Rubripirellula amarantea: one gene and its partner. The protein of the gene in region 1 binds, or shares a complex with, the protein of each later gene. Links are inferred from orthologs where the notes say so. Each region holds a gene or a part of one and is shown in the gene's direction. Other genes may lie near its edges.

What was found. The genes of interacting proteins can lie anywhere in the genome.
Region 2: the proteins of fliG (region 1) and fliM are in contact, whole or in part, in a crystal structure (PDB 4QRM), measured with the Thermotoga maritima proteins. The link is inferred for Rubripirellula amarantea from one-to-one orthologs. Residues at the interface, in WP_004082903.1 of Thermotoga maritima: Phe122, Ser125, Glu126, His127, Pro128, Gln129, Thr130, Val133, Glu157, Arg161, Leu164, Leu165, Arg167, Ser169, Glu171, Val172, Glu175, Ile176, Asn179, Lys182; in WP_004081085.1 of Thermotoga maritima: Tyr124, Leu127, Asp128, Ile130, Met131, Gly132, Gly133, Pro134, Glu136, Pro139, Arg141, Thr144, Glu145, Ile146, Glu147, Ser149, Ile150, Lys153.

What each region holds. Positions count from the first base shown.
Region 1 is NZ_SJPI01000001.1:2,167,179-2,172,946, reverse strand. The notes cover bases 1,038-3,800. They hold fliG (flagellar motor switch protein FliG), read left to right. Parts: upstream 1,038-1,798; coding sequence 1,799-2,803; downstream 2,804-3,800. Other genes in these bases: Pla22_RS07870 (efflux RND transporter permease subunit), read right to left, coding at 3,065-3,800; Pla22_RS07880 (type II secretion system protein), read left to right, coding at 1,049-1,537. In the rest of the region: Pla22_RS07885 (hypothetical protein), read right to left, coding at 1-358; more of Pla22_RS07870, read right to left, coding at 3,801-5,768. UniProt on the Bacillus subtilis protein: One of the proteins that forms a switch complex that is proposed to be located at the base of the basal body.
Region 2 is NZ_SJPI01000001.1:3,606,326-3,612,161, forward strand. The notes cover bases 1,233-4,063. They hold fliM (flagellar motor switch protein FliM), read left to right. Parts: upstream 1,233-2,044; coding sequence 2,045-3,082; downstream 3,083-4,063. Other genes in these bases: Pla22_RS13105 (hypothetical protein), read left to right, coding at 1,233-1,681; Pla22_RS13115 (HU family DNA-binding protein), read right to left, coding at 3,359-3,682; Pla22_RS13120 (Ig-like domain-containing protein), read right to left, coding at 3,876-4,063. Outside these bases: more of Pla22_RS13105, read left to right, coding at 89-1,232; more of Pla22_RS13120, read right to left, coding at 4,064-5,836. UniProt on the Bacillus subtilis protein: One of the proteins that forms a switch complex that is proposed to be located at the base of the basal body.

The sequences.
Region 1 (5,768 bases):
TGGCAAGCGCGGATGACAACTCAACGGTCACGGGCTTGTCCGCACGATGGCTGCCGGCCTGAAAATTTGATCGCGAAATAGCTGTCGCAGGATCAATGTCAATTCGAGCAGGTAACGCCGAATCTGCGTAGGGCAACACCTGATCAGAATAGAACGTCGGGTCTTCGAACATCGTTTGCGCATCAAACTGAATCGGTGGATAGCACAGCGGGGAAACAGCCTGAGCATCACCGAAGTAGGATTGCTCGAGTTGCTCCTGAGCGGAGGCTCGGCCAGCGAGCCAAATCACCACGATGGCAAACACAACGGTCAGATGCGGACGCAATGACGACGAAGAATCAGAGGAATGTTGGGTCAAGGAGATCTCCTAGGCATCGCGGATCAGTTGCCCTCCGAGCAAGATCGCGTGGATCACGAAACGAGCTGCGGCGGCTTTTCCTTACTGATCAAGGCAAATCGCTTGCCAACCATGGCTCTACGCTGCCGCGATAGATCCGCAGGCCGGCATCGCCACGTTAAAAGCAGTCACAGCGAAGCCGAGAAGTGCGTTTTTCCTGCTGTTTCCGAGAGCTTTGTGAAACCACGGACATTGCCGCCGATACAAGGCGACAGAATCACGGACCAACGGCTCCACCCGAGTCATGTCGCACGGAAGCAACGACCCATGTTTCGACAAGACAACATGAGTTGCGATGACTCAACGATCGCGGCGCCGCCATGCCTGTCGCCCTGCGACATGACACTCAATCCGGTTAGGACGATTATGAGAGGGGACAACCCCCGATAGTGCGGGCATTTTTTTCCGCAAAGTTCGGCGATCACCTTTAATGGCGTATCGTCGGGCTAGGTTTCAGTGTTCTCGGTGGCAGCCCGGGGACGTCGGTTTGAGTCAACAATGGATCCCAACGTCTTGTTGGATCCTTCATATCAACGTTCCCAAATATCAACGTTCTGTTTTGACAACGTCCTGAACGTTTTCGGATCACAACATTCCTCAGTTGCCATCGTCAGATTTCTGATTTCCTTGCAACTGAGTGACTCCACACCAATGCCACTAGCCATCCGACACAATGGTGCTAATTGGACAAACTGCCGTGCATTGCTTCAATCGCATGGGCCACCCTCTCGCGCGTTCTCGCTGATCGATTCGATCATCGCCGCGTTGATCGTGGGGATCGTCGCTGTGATCGCACTGCCACATTACTTAGATCTCGGGGATCATCCTGAGCAGGCCAGAATCAAACATCAACTGAGCGTGTTGCGTGAAGCCATCGATATGGCAAAGGATCGCGATGGCCAGTATCCGCCTGCGGGGCAACTGGTTGCCGTCGTCGGTCCCATGCTGAACCAACCGTTTCCAACTCCCCGCCTACGAACCGAATCTGAATTTGACACCATTGTTCACTACGACGTTAGCGATTCGGAACGATCTCCCGTCACGCCCAACCCCAACCTGCCCGGAATCTGGGCCTACAAACCTGCCAACGGCCAACTGCGGTTGAATGTGAGCAACGGCAGCCTGGGGTGGGATTGGTAAGCTGCTCTACGCCAATGTCCTTGAGAAATTTACGTCCCTGGGGAAGTCGTTTGACTTTCCAGAATATCCCACGGGTCGCTCACGGCAGGGCGGCTCTTGCGACTCCAACCAATCGGGAAGTCGAAGCGAACACCTTCGCTAATCCTCACAACTGGAATCATCGTTGATCACCATCCCCGGTGTCGGCAGAAAAGACGATAGATAGAAAAGCGTGACCATTCATTCTCATGATCTCAACTCGCAACGCGACGACTTCCCGTTATGAATCTCGAAGAGGCCGGACTAAGGAAGGCAGCCATCTTATTGATGAGCCTGCCCACAAAGACTGCTGCGAAGATTCTCGGCCAGCTACCGCCGCGATATATCGAAGCGATCAGCATCATGATCGCTCAAACCGAATCGGTCGGCGGCGATGAACAAGAGATTGTGATCGCGGAGTTTCTTACCAGTAAGGCGAGCTCAATCTACGCCAGTCCGGGCGGACTCGAGCGTGCCAAGGAACTGATCAAGGAAGCACTAGGACGCGACGCCAGTGAACTGATCGGCAACCTTCAGCAGACGATCGAGGCGATGCCATTCGGCTTCGTCAAGAAAGTCGACGCCCAAACTCTGCTGCAGTTCATCGGCGAGGAGCACCCGCAGACGATCGCACTTCTGCTCAGCCACGTTCCCAGCCACTACGCCTCGGATGTGATGGGCGGTTTGGATCCCGAAAAACAGCTTGAGGTCATCCGTCGTATCGCCACTATTGGCCGCACCAGCCCCGAGGCGGTTGCTGAACTGGAATACGGGCTGGAAATGCGTTTGTCGAGTATGGTCAATCAGCAGCAAAGCAATTCCGGCGGCATCGAAAGCGTCGCCGAAATCCTGAACGTTTGCGAGCGATCGATCGAACGCAACATCATGGATGCCTTAGGTCGTGACGACCCTGAACTTTCCGACGAAATCCGTCGCTTGATGTTTGTCTTTGAAGACATTTCCAAACTGGGCGACCGCGATATTCAAGCGTTGCTTAAGAACGTCGAAACGGCTCAGTGGGCGATGGCACTCAAGGGAGCGAGTTCCAAACTGCAGGAGAAGATCATGCGAAACATGAGCTCTCGTGCTGCGGAAAACTTGAAAGAGGAAATTGGCTACCTCGGCAGTGTTCGTGTCACCGAAGTCGAAGCCGTTCAGCAAAAGGTCGTCGATATCGTTCGCCACCTCGAGGATTGCGGCGAGATCTCGCGTCCCACCGGCGAAGAGGAAGAAGAGTACGTTACTTGATACCAAGGCATCATGGCCCACAACGACCTTCGGTACATTCGGCGATTACATTGCTGCCGAACACGTCACTGCTGCCGATCACGTCACTGCTTCAGAACAACTTGATTGCTACCGAGCACAAACGAGGGTGGCAACATGGCGGTGCTGCAGCCTGCGAACGAGCGTACGTAACGCTCCGGCACTGCAATCATTCACGCCAGTGGTTTCTGAGCGGAATTGAACCTGATTCCGCTGAACGGAATTACCCAGCCCAAATCGTGCCTACTTGCGATTAATGGGGTGCGGCCGGTCAGCTCGTTCCGCGGGGAAATGAACCTTCAACTGCGGAATGCCTTCGACATCGCTGGTCTTGCCCGAATTTTCTTCCTGATCGCCCGCAACACCGACGGTCGCTGCTTGGTGACCCGCCGCGTCTTGGGATGGGTTGAAATTCAGGTGTGTTGATTCCGCATGAATAGGCACACCGTTCTTGTCCAATCTCGGCTTAAAGAATCGACCCAAAGGACCGGCCAGCAATGCGGGCAACAGGATTAGGTCTCCCACGAGCGCGGCGAACAACATCATCAACATCAACGTCCCGAAACGTTGAGTTGGCGTGAACGTCGAAAGAGCAAACACGAACAACCCCAACCCGCCGACGACGGTGGTCTGAGTCATCGCTGGCCCCACACGACGATAAGTTTCAATCACAGCCTCGGCGCGAGACTTGCCTCGGTCTAGATTTTCACGAAACCATGACAAGAAGTGAATCGTATCGTCGACGGCAACGCCCATGGCAACCGACGCGGTCATCATCGTGCCGATGTCAATTTCCAAGCCCATGTGGCACATCAAGCCAAAGATCACCACAACTGGGAAGATGTTGGGGATCATCGCTACGCATCCGGCAGCCAACCCATCCATCAAGTTCCGAGGATGAGTTTTCTGAAGCCAATCCGACCCTGGATTCAAGAGCACGATCATGACGACGGCAATCAGAGCAAACGCCAACGCAATCGAATCGGCAAGGCTTGTCAGCAGTGTCCGCTGAGCCTTGTAGACCACCGGGATCACGCCCGTGTAAATCGCTTGAACTGAACCGCCACCTTCAACGCCGGGAACTCGGTCAGCCAATAACTTCGGTTCCAACGGCTTCGTTTCGATACCTCGCACATCGAGCAGGTTTTTAGCACTCGCAAAATTAGATTGAGCGAAGCCATCACCTCCTGCCCACACAACGACGTCAAACTCAGAGAGTACTTTCGTCCATCGGTCACTCGCGAGCAACTCGCGTGTTTTCTCAGGCGTTAAGGACAACCAACGGGGTGACTCGATCCGCTCCCCGGCCAACAATTCACCCAGCGTTGCTAGGTAAGTATTGCGAGCCAAGATTTGTGTGTGATCGTCGGATACCAGTTCCGTTTGATCGAGCGAAGCTGGCTTTGGCGCTCCCACAATCAACACCTTAGAACCACGCTTCAGTTTGCCCGTGTTTTGGTCCGTCAGGACTTCGACGATTTCTTCACGGGTTTCGTACGCCCGCAATACAGGTGCCACTGACTCCCGAACGGTCGTAATGAATTGTCCGTAGTCGACATCCGAAAGTGCGGCAACGCGAAGCGAGATACGCCAAAGTTCGCTACCTTCCAACTCACCCGACTTCTCGATTTTCAAGTAGTCGTTGTTGCGCAATTGATCTTGCGCGGCAAGCAGTTCGCGATTGAACTTCGCCCGAACGGGGCTGTAACTATTCGAAGGCTCCGGCAAGGTTGGCAAGAACGTGTCGGCACCCGTCGCTTGGCCCACCACTCCCATACCAGGCTCACCGAGCGTGCGATGAACCACTTTGCGAATGCGTGACACCGCCTCGACACGCTCTAACAAGCCTAACTGAACCGGTGATACAGGCGTCTCGTCGTCGGACACCGCATCCGCTTGGATCGACTTGGGCATGCGAACGACGACTTCCATCGGAACCAATTTGCCGAAGTTCTCTTCGAGCCATGCGTAATCGCGAATGATACGAGCGCGGGAATCAAACAATTCCAGCAGTTGCACCGACGTCTTTATTTGCCGCATGCCAATTCCACATGCGACCATGAACAGCAAACACGCCGTGGTCACCAGCACGTGATGGTTAGCAATCGTTCGGCCAACGCTTGCCCACCACTGGCTTAGCTGACTTTCAACTCGCGGAGCGTCGGGCGGCGCATCTTCGTTGGGATCGCCAACCTTGGGACTAAAAACCTGTAACGCCGCGGGTAAGTACGAGAACAAAATGCCGAGCGTCGACATTACTCCCACCGCACTGTAGAGACCGAAGTTGCTGATCGGTGCCAGGTTGCTAGTGAATAGCGAAATCAGACCGATGGCGGTTGTGAAGGAGGCAAGCGTGCATGGCAAAACGGCATGCTGAAGCGCACGCCCGGCGGCACCAAATTTCCCTCGCACACGGACTTCATCGCGGTAGTAGTTGATCATGTGGATGGCACCGGAAAGTCCCAGCACATACACCAACGAAGGCATGCTCATTAAAATCGCATCGACATGCCCGCCAGTCCACCAAACCATCGCCATCGACAGCATCGCAGAGGATCCACCGACCACAAAAATCATGATCGTGATTTTGACGCTACGGAAGCATAAATACGAAAGCACGACACCGATCAAAATGCTGTAACCGACAAGCCGGGCTAACGTCACGGTGCCTTCTTCGTCGATCGCCATGTTGTCGACGGTCGGTCCCCCCAACCTCAGTGCTGGCATAGCCGCCGTGTGCGTTTGCGGGTCTTTGTTGAATGGAGGCGGCGCCATCGATGGTGGCCTTGCAGCATACACGCCCGACTCATCGGCCAATTGCAACAATCGTCCGCGAGGCTGTCCAAGGACTCCTCGCCCGATTGCGTAACCAAGATTGTCTTTGGCGAGGTCCGTCAGCGTCACCAGCACGCAAGTCAAACGCGGCGGCGCAGGTACGCTGACCGAA
Region 2 (5,836 bases), 1.4 Mb from region 1 along the record:
TCATCAGCAAGCAATAGGGTTTCGTATGTGCAGGCAACGCAAGCATCAATGTCGAATAGGAAAGTTCGAAGCTTTGGAAGGTCGGCGCTTGTTGGCTGCTAATGTCGCAGCATCCTATTCGGACGGCGAACTAGTGCTTGCTGGATCGTTCGACGACGACCACTTGTCCATCGAGGCGAACCCGGCGACCCGGCATGTGATTGTTCGAGGTCGTGATGGAACGCTCATCAACGGACGATCAGCCATTGGTTTCAATGCGGTTAGCGACTTCAAAGTGAATCTGAAGGGTGGCGAAAACGAAATCGTAATGCAGTCGTCCACGTCCGCGATGGCTGTATTCGACACGTTGAATCTTCGCGTCGGAAATGGAAGCGATGTCGTTTGGGTCGACAAAATGCGATTCACCGAATCATCGACCATCGTGACACTACGTGGTGATGACTTAGTCGTCGTTTCCGACTCTCAACTATCGAACCTTCGCTTGAACGTCGGCCTAGGCGACGATGGCGTGCAATTGATCGATAATCGAATCGATGGCAGTTCGCGATTAGTTAGCGAAGGCGGTAGCGATTCAATCGACATCCGTAGCAACACATTTCTAAACTCGCCGCTGTACGATCGCTTTCTCATTTCGGCTGGGGAAGGTGACGACAACATCAACTTCGTTGCCAACACCATTCGCACTCACAGCGATGTTTGGATCGACGGTGGCGGTGGAAACAACTCTGGACTTATTGAAGGCGTCACACCGCTTTCATTTGAGGGAACGTCGCTCAGTGGACCCTGGCGAGCGGTAGATGGAATACGTTCGAATCCCGGTTGGATCAAGTATGAAACGTTACACGATGCGTCCACGCACGATGTTACGGTCACGCTCGTTAACGGTCGAGCTAATATCATGGGAACGCAGTTCGACGATCGGATCTTTGTCGACACGCGATTGAGGTCGGGTGGGCGTCAGGAACTTACCGTTCGAGGCTTACCGGGAACGACGATCAACGGCGAAGAAACGTTGGTGCTTGACCACGTCGACATGATTGTCTTGAGTCTCTTCGGAGGCGACGACTTGTTCTCGATGAGCGACTTACAGCGTGGACTAGGAGTCCAGAATACCACCTACGAACGGTTCGACGTTGATTTAGGCGGCGGCGATGACTTCTTCCAAATCGTATATCCTCGAGTCACGGGCGTCTTCTCGGTGATCGCAGGCGACGGCGACGACTATGTCAGCATCAATCGTGTTGATGCCACTCAGTTGGTCGTTGAGGCTGGGAATGGAGACGACGCGGTCGAGGTGAACCTTTCTTCGATCGATTCGCTAACAGTGCGTGGAGGGGAAGGCAGTGATACGTTTGATCTGATCAACAACAACTTCGCGACCTACTTGGTGACCATCCACGGCGAGGCTGGCAATGATACGTTGATTTGGGACCAAAACCTGATCATCGGCGATCCTCTTTTAATCGTGAGTGGTGGGACGGGAACGGATACGCTGTTTTACGACAATCGAAACTATCGCAGTGGAATCCGGATGGGACCGAGCATCATCGGGAGTGAATTTGAGGACAGTCTGCTCGACCCATTTGTTTGGCCCGACAATCAAGATCCGATGAGTCTGCACCCGCTAGATTACCTCTGGCGGCTTTACGGTCGGCTCGTGCCAACCTGGGACGAGCTTTAGGGCCTCGGTGGGGGCCGTCAACGGCGATCGCCTCGAGGGACAAGGAATACCTAGGGACCAGCGTTTTAGGGCCATCTGGATGAGCAGGCGACGTTAGGGAGCCCCAGAGTTGACGGCAGCCTGGTGGCAATAGCAAAGTTGACGGCAACCTGGGTGATAGCCGGAAAGGCCGACACGAGCGAGGCCAGATGCCGGGATGCCGAGATCTGGAGATGACACTGCGGCGGCTTCTTCCCAGCCGTCTTGCGAGGTCGACCTCCAAAGCGGTCTGGGCCGGTCCGTCTGCCAAATTTCGATCTGGCGACACAGTGGGGCTGCACTGTAGAAACCAAGTCGGGAAACTCCGTTTAGGAAATAAGGACCATGTCCGAAGAATCACTCAGCCAGAACCAAGTCGAGAGCCTGCTAAAGGCGATGGAGTCGGTGGATTCGGCTCCGACCAAGCCAGAGCAGCCAAAATATAGCAACGAGCACAGTGCGACCGCACGCAGCAAGCAATCCTCGATTTTGGGTGCGGGAGCCCGCGTGACGGCCTATGACTTCAAGAGGCCTGAACGAGTCGGCAAAGAGCAAATGCGGGCGATGCACTCGCTGCATGAGTCTTTAGCGCGAAATTTCGGGGCGGCGGTCTCGGGCATGCTGCGCACGATGATCGAAGTCAAACTGTTGTCAGTGGATCAATTGACCTATAGCGAGTTCGTTTTCAGCCTCGATAACCCTAGCTGTTTCAATGTCTTGTCCGCTTCGCCGCTGGAAGGCAACTGGATTCTCGACATCTCGCCCACACTGTCTTATGCGATCATCGACCGAATGCTCGGTGGCGACCCCGATCCCAACGACACCATTCGACGTCCGCTTACGGAAATTGAAACTCGTTTGATGGGACGCGTCGTAGAGCTGTTTCTAACGCAACTCAAGACATCGTGGGAGAACATCGTCGAGCTCGAATTTGGGATCGACAAGGTCGAAAGCAATCCTCAATTGGTGCAAATCGTACCGCCCAACGAAGTCGTGATTTTGGTGGGCTTGGAAGTCGCGTTGGGCAAGAACCGCGGAATGCTGAACCTGTGCATTCCGTTCAATACCATCGAAGGGTTCAATTCAAAGCTGTCTCGCAATGGTTGGGTCGGCTACGGAAAAGCCAATCCGTCGGAGGAGACTCGCGATCGAATCTCGCACAGCATGAGCGATGCACCGGTGGACATCACGGTGACGCTTGCACGATCGAAGATCAAAACGGCGGACTTGCTTGAGCTGGCTGTTGGCGATGTGATCACGACTGAAAAAGCGGTCACCGCTTCCATGGAGCTGGCGGTTCAGGACGTACCGAAGTTCAACGCACGAATCGGCGCCTTCAAGGGCAAGAAGGCCGTCCGCATTGAATCCGTGATCGAGAGATAGGGTTTTCAGGTCTCAGGTCTCAGGACTCAGGACTCAGGTCTCAGGACTCAGGTCTCAGGACTCAGGTGAAGCTCGTTACGCGATTGCTGTTGGCGACTTCCCAGGGCCCCGGTGCGTTGGGACCGGTGCGTTGGGACCGGTGCGTTGGGACCGGTGCGTTGGGACCGGTGCGTTGGGACCGGTGCGTTGACGTTTGGCCATAAAAAAACCGCAGTGACGTGGCGATCGTACCAACGTGACTGCGGCTTATCAGATGAATCTGGGTCGAGAAACGACTTAGACCATTTCCTTCAGGCCCTTCAAAGGACGAATGGCAAGCTTCTTGGTAGCGGGTTTTGGCTTGAGCCAGATTTCTTCGCCGTTGGCAGGGTTGCGGCCCTTGCGCTTTGGCTTTGCAGGAACGTCCTTCAGAATGATCTTGCACAGGCCAGGGATCGCGAATTGACCAGGACCACCCTTGGAGATGGCCTTGTCGATTTCGGCGGTCAGTGCATCAAACACTGCTGCGACGTCCTTTTTCGATAGTTCAGTCGATTCAGCGATGTTCGCCAAAATCTGAGTCTTGGTCGGTGCCTTCGGTGCTGCGGCAGCTTTCGCCATGGGGTGAACCTTCTTCAGTAGCAAGGGGATGGGATGGGCCGGCAAAAATTTCCGTCCACGTGTTTTGTACGGGCAAAGTGTTAAGTCCGCGAAGCAATCGTTGCAACCCGGCTTTCGCCAAAAAACCAACGATTTGCGGGCTTTCCATTATGGGGGCTTGACGGACCACTAAACAACCGATCTCGGATTATCGTCAAGCAAGCTCGCCCAAGACAGTGTCGATTCCCTCTTCACTAAGCGTTTTGCTCTCGCTTAATGAATCGGCCGTTCGTGACTGAAGAGTCAGTTGTTCACTCACCGATTGCATCGCTGCATCCACGGAAACATCGTTATTTGCGGTGTTTTCGAAGGATGCGGTCGCTGGCGAATCAACTAAGTCGGCAGGAGTATCAGTCCACACGTCCGCTTCACCGGTGGATAACACCAATGCCGACGACGAGGAACCTTCGGGCGCTGGTGCGTAGACATTTTCCGCACTAGTCGACGAAACTGCTGCCGATTCGGCCTCGGGGACCGTCGATCCGAGCGTCAAAGAATTCGTGCTGGCAGCCGAATTTGCCGCAATTTCAGCCGATTCAGACGCCGTTTGGGTCAGCAAACTCGCTGCCGCAGTGGTCGTCGTCGTTGATGTCGTCGTGAACTCGACTTCGCTTTCTTCGACACTGACCTTGTACAAACGCAGGCCGTCGACTTCGCCGCGAGCTTCCACGCGGCGGTCGTTGGAAGCCGGAAGCGTGACTTCAATGTTCTCGACCTCCGACGTCGTGGCGTCGGTCAGCGTGCCTCGAATCGTCAGGTTCTGGCCGGAAGCATCCAATTGAGCCGTCGCGTTCTCGATGGTATCCGTCGACGGCGTGGTTGTCGTCATCAGACTCGATTGGCCGGGAGCCACGGCGACTAACAACGATTGCCGCGGCGTGGACCGTAGGAAGTCGCGAATCGAAATGTACTCCGGTCGCAGTGTGCCCAATGTGCTCTGAATTGTGGCATTGCCATCGTCGGCGTCACTGGAAACGGGAATCGACTGAGCTTGTTCGCCGCCCACCAAGAATGGAATAGCGGGAACTTCGATCGTGTATTCGCCTGGCAACACACCTGGGAAGGACACACCTGTGCTGGAAGCCGTACCGGCAACGTTGACCTCTTCACCAAGAATGTTGTTGCCTCGCAGCATGATGTTCGATGAGCCTAGTCGAAGTGCCGATGATCCCGTGATCGAGTAAACGATGTCGCGAGCAACGTAGTCGAGTACCGTAATCGAGATCGTGCCTGTCGCGGTCATGCCCGTCGAGTCCGCAACCGTGTAAGTAAACGAATCGCTTCCCGAGAACGTCGCCGATGGTGGCGTGTAGAACAGGCGACCGGTTGCAGAATCTAACCGCACAGATCCGCCCGCGGTTGTCGAAGCATCGAAGGTCGACACCGAAAGCGTTTCACCACTGTCGACGTTAATCGCATTGTCGAGTTGGAACACGACGGTTTCACCGGCACCGCGATTAAGCGTTTGGGTGAGGTTGGACGCTGGAGGCGGATCATTCACAGCAGCAACGGTGAACGTCGCGGTTCCCACCGCAATCCCACCGCCAGTATCACGAATCGTGTAGGTCACCGTTTCGACACCGTTGAAGTTTGCTGCGGGAGCATAACGAATGGTGTTACCGTCGGCGCTAACCGAAGCCGTTCCGCCTTGCGAAGGAGTCCCCACGCTGTTGACGACAAAGGCTTGATTGTCGGCGTCCCGCGTGTCATTGGCTCGCACATCGTAAGTCGTCGACGCAGCGTCCTCGGTGATCGAGAATGAGTCATTGACTGCGGTGGGCGGATCATCCGCCGTGATCACGGTCACGTTAACCGAAACCGTTGTCGTCAATGTTCCGTCGCTTAAGGTGTAGGTAAAGCTATCGCCACCCACGTATCCAGCGGCCGGTGTGTAGACAAGCGCGTTGTTCGTCGAATTGATCGTGACGGTGCCGCCATTGTTCGGCGTTGAAACGGCCGTGATGGTCAATGTTTCGCCAGTGTCGGGAGCACTACTGTCGTTGGCGAGGACATCAAGCGTATTGTTGGTCGAGTTCTGATCCACGGTGACTGAATCGGCAACACCGGTCGGTGGGTCATTCACACCGGTGACCGTTACCGTCACCGATGCATCTT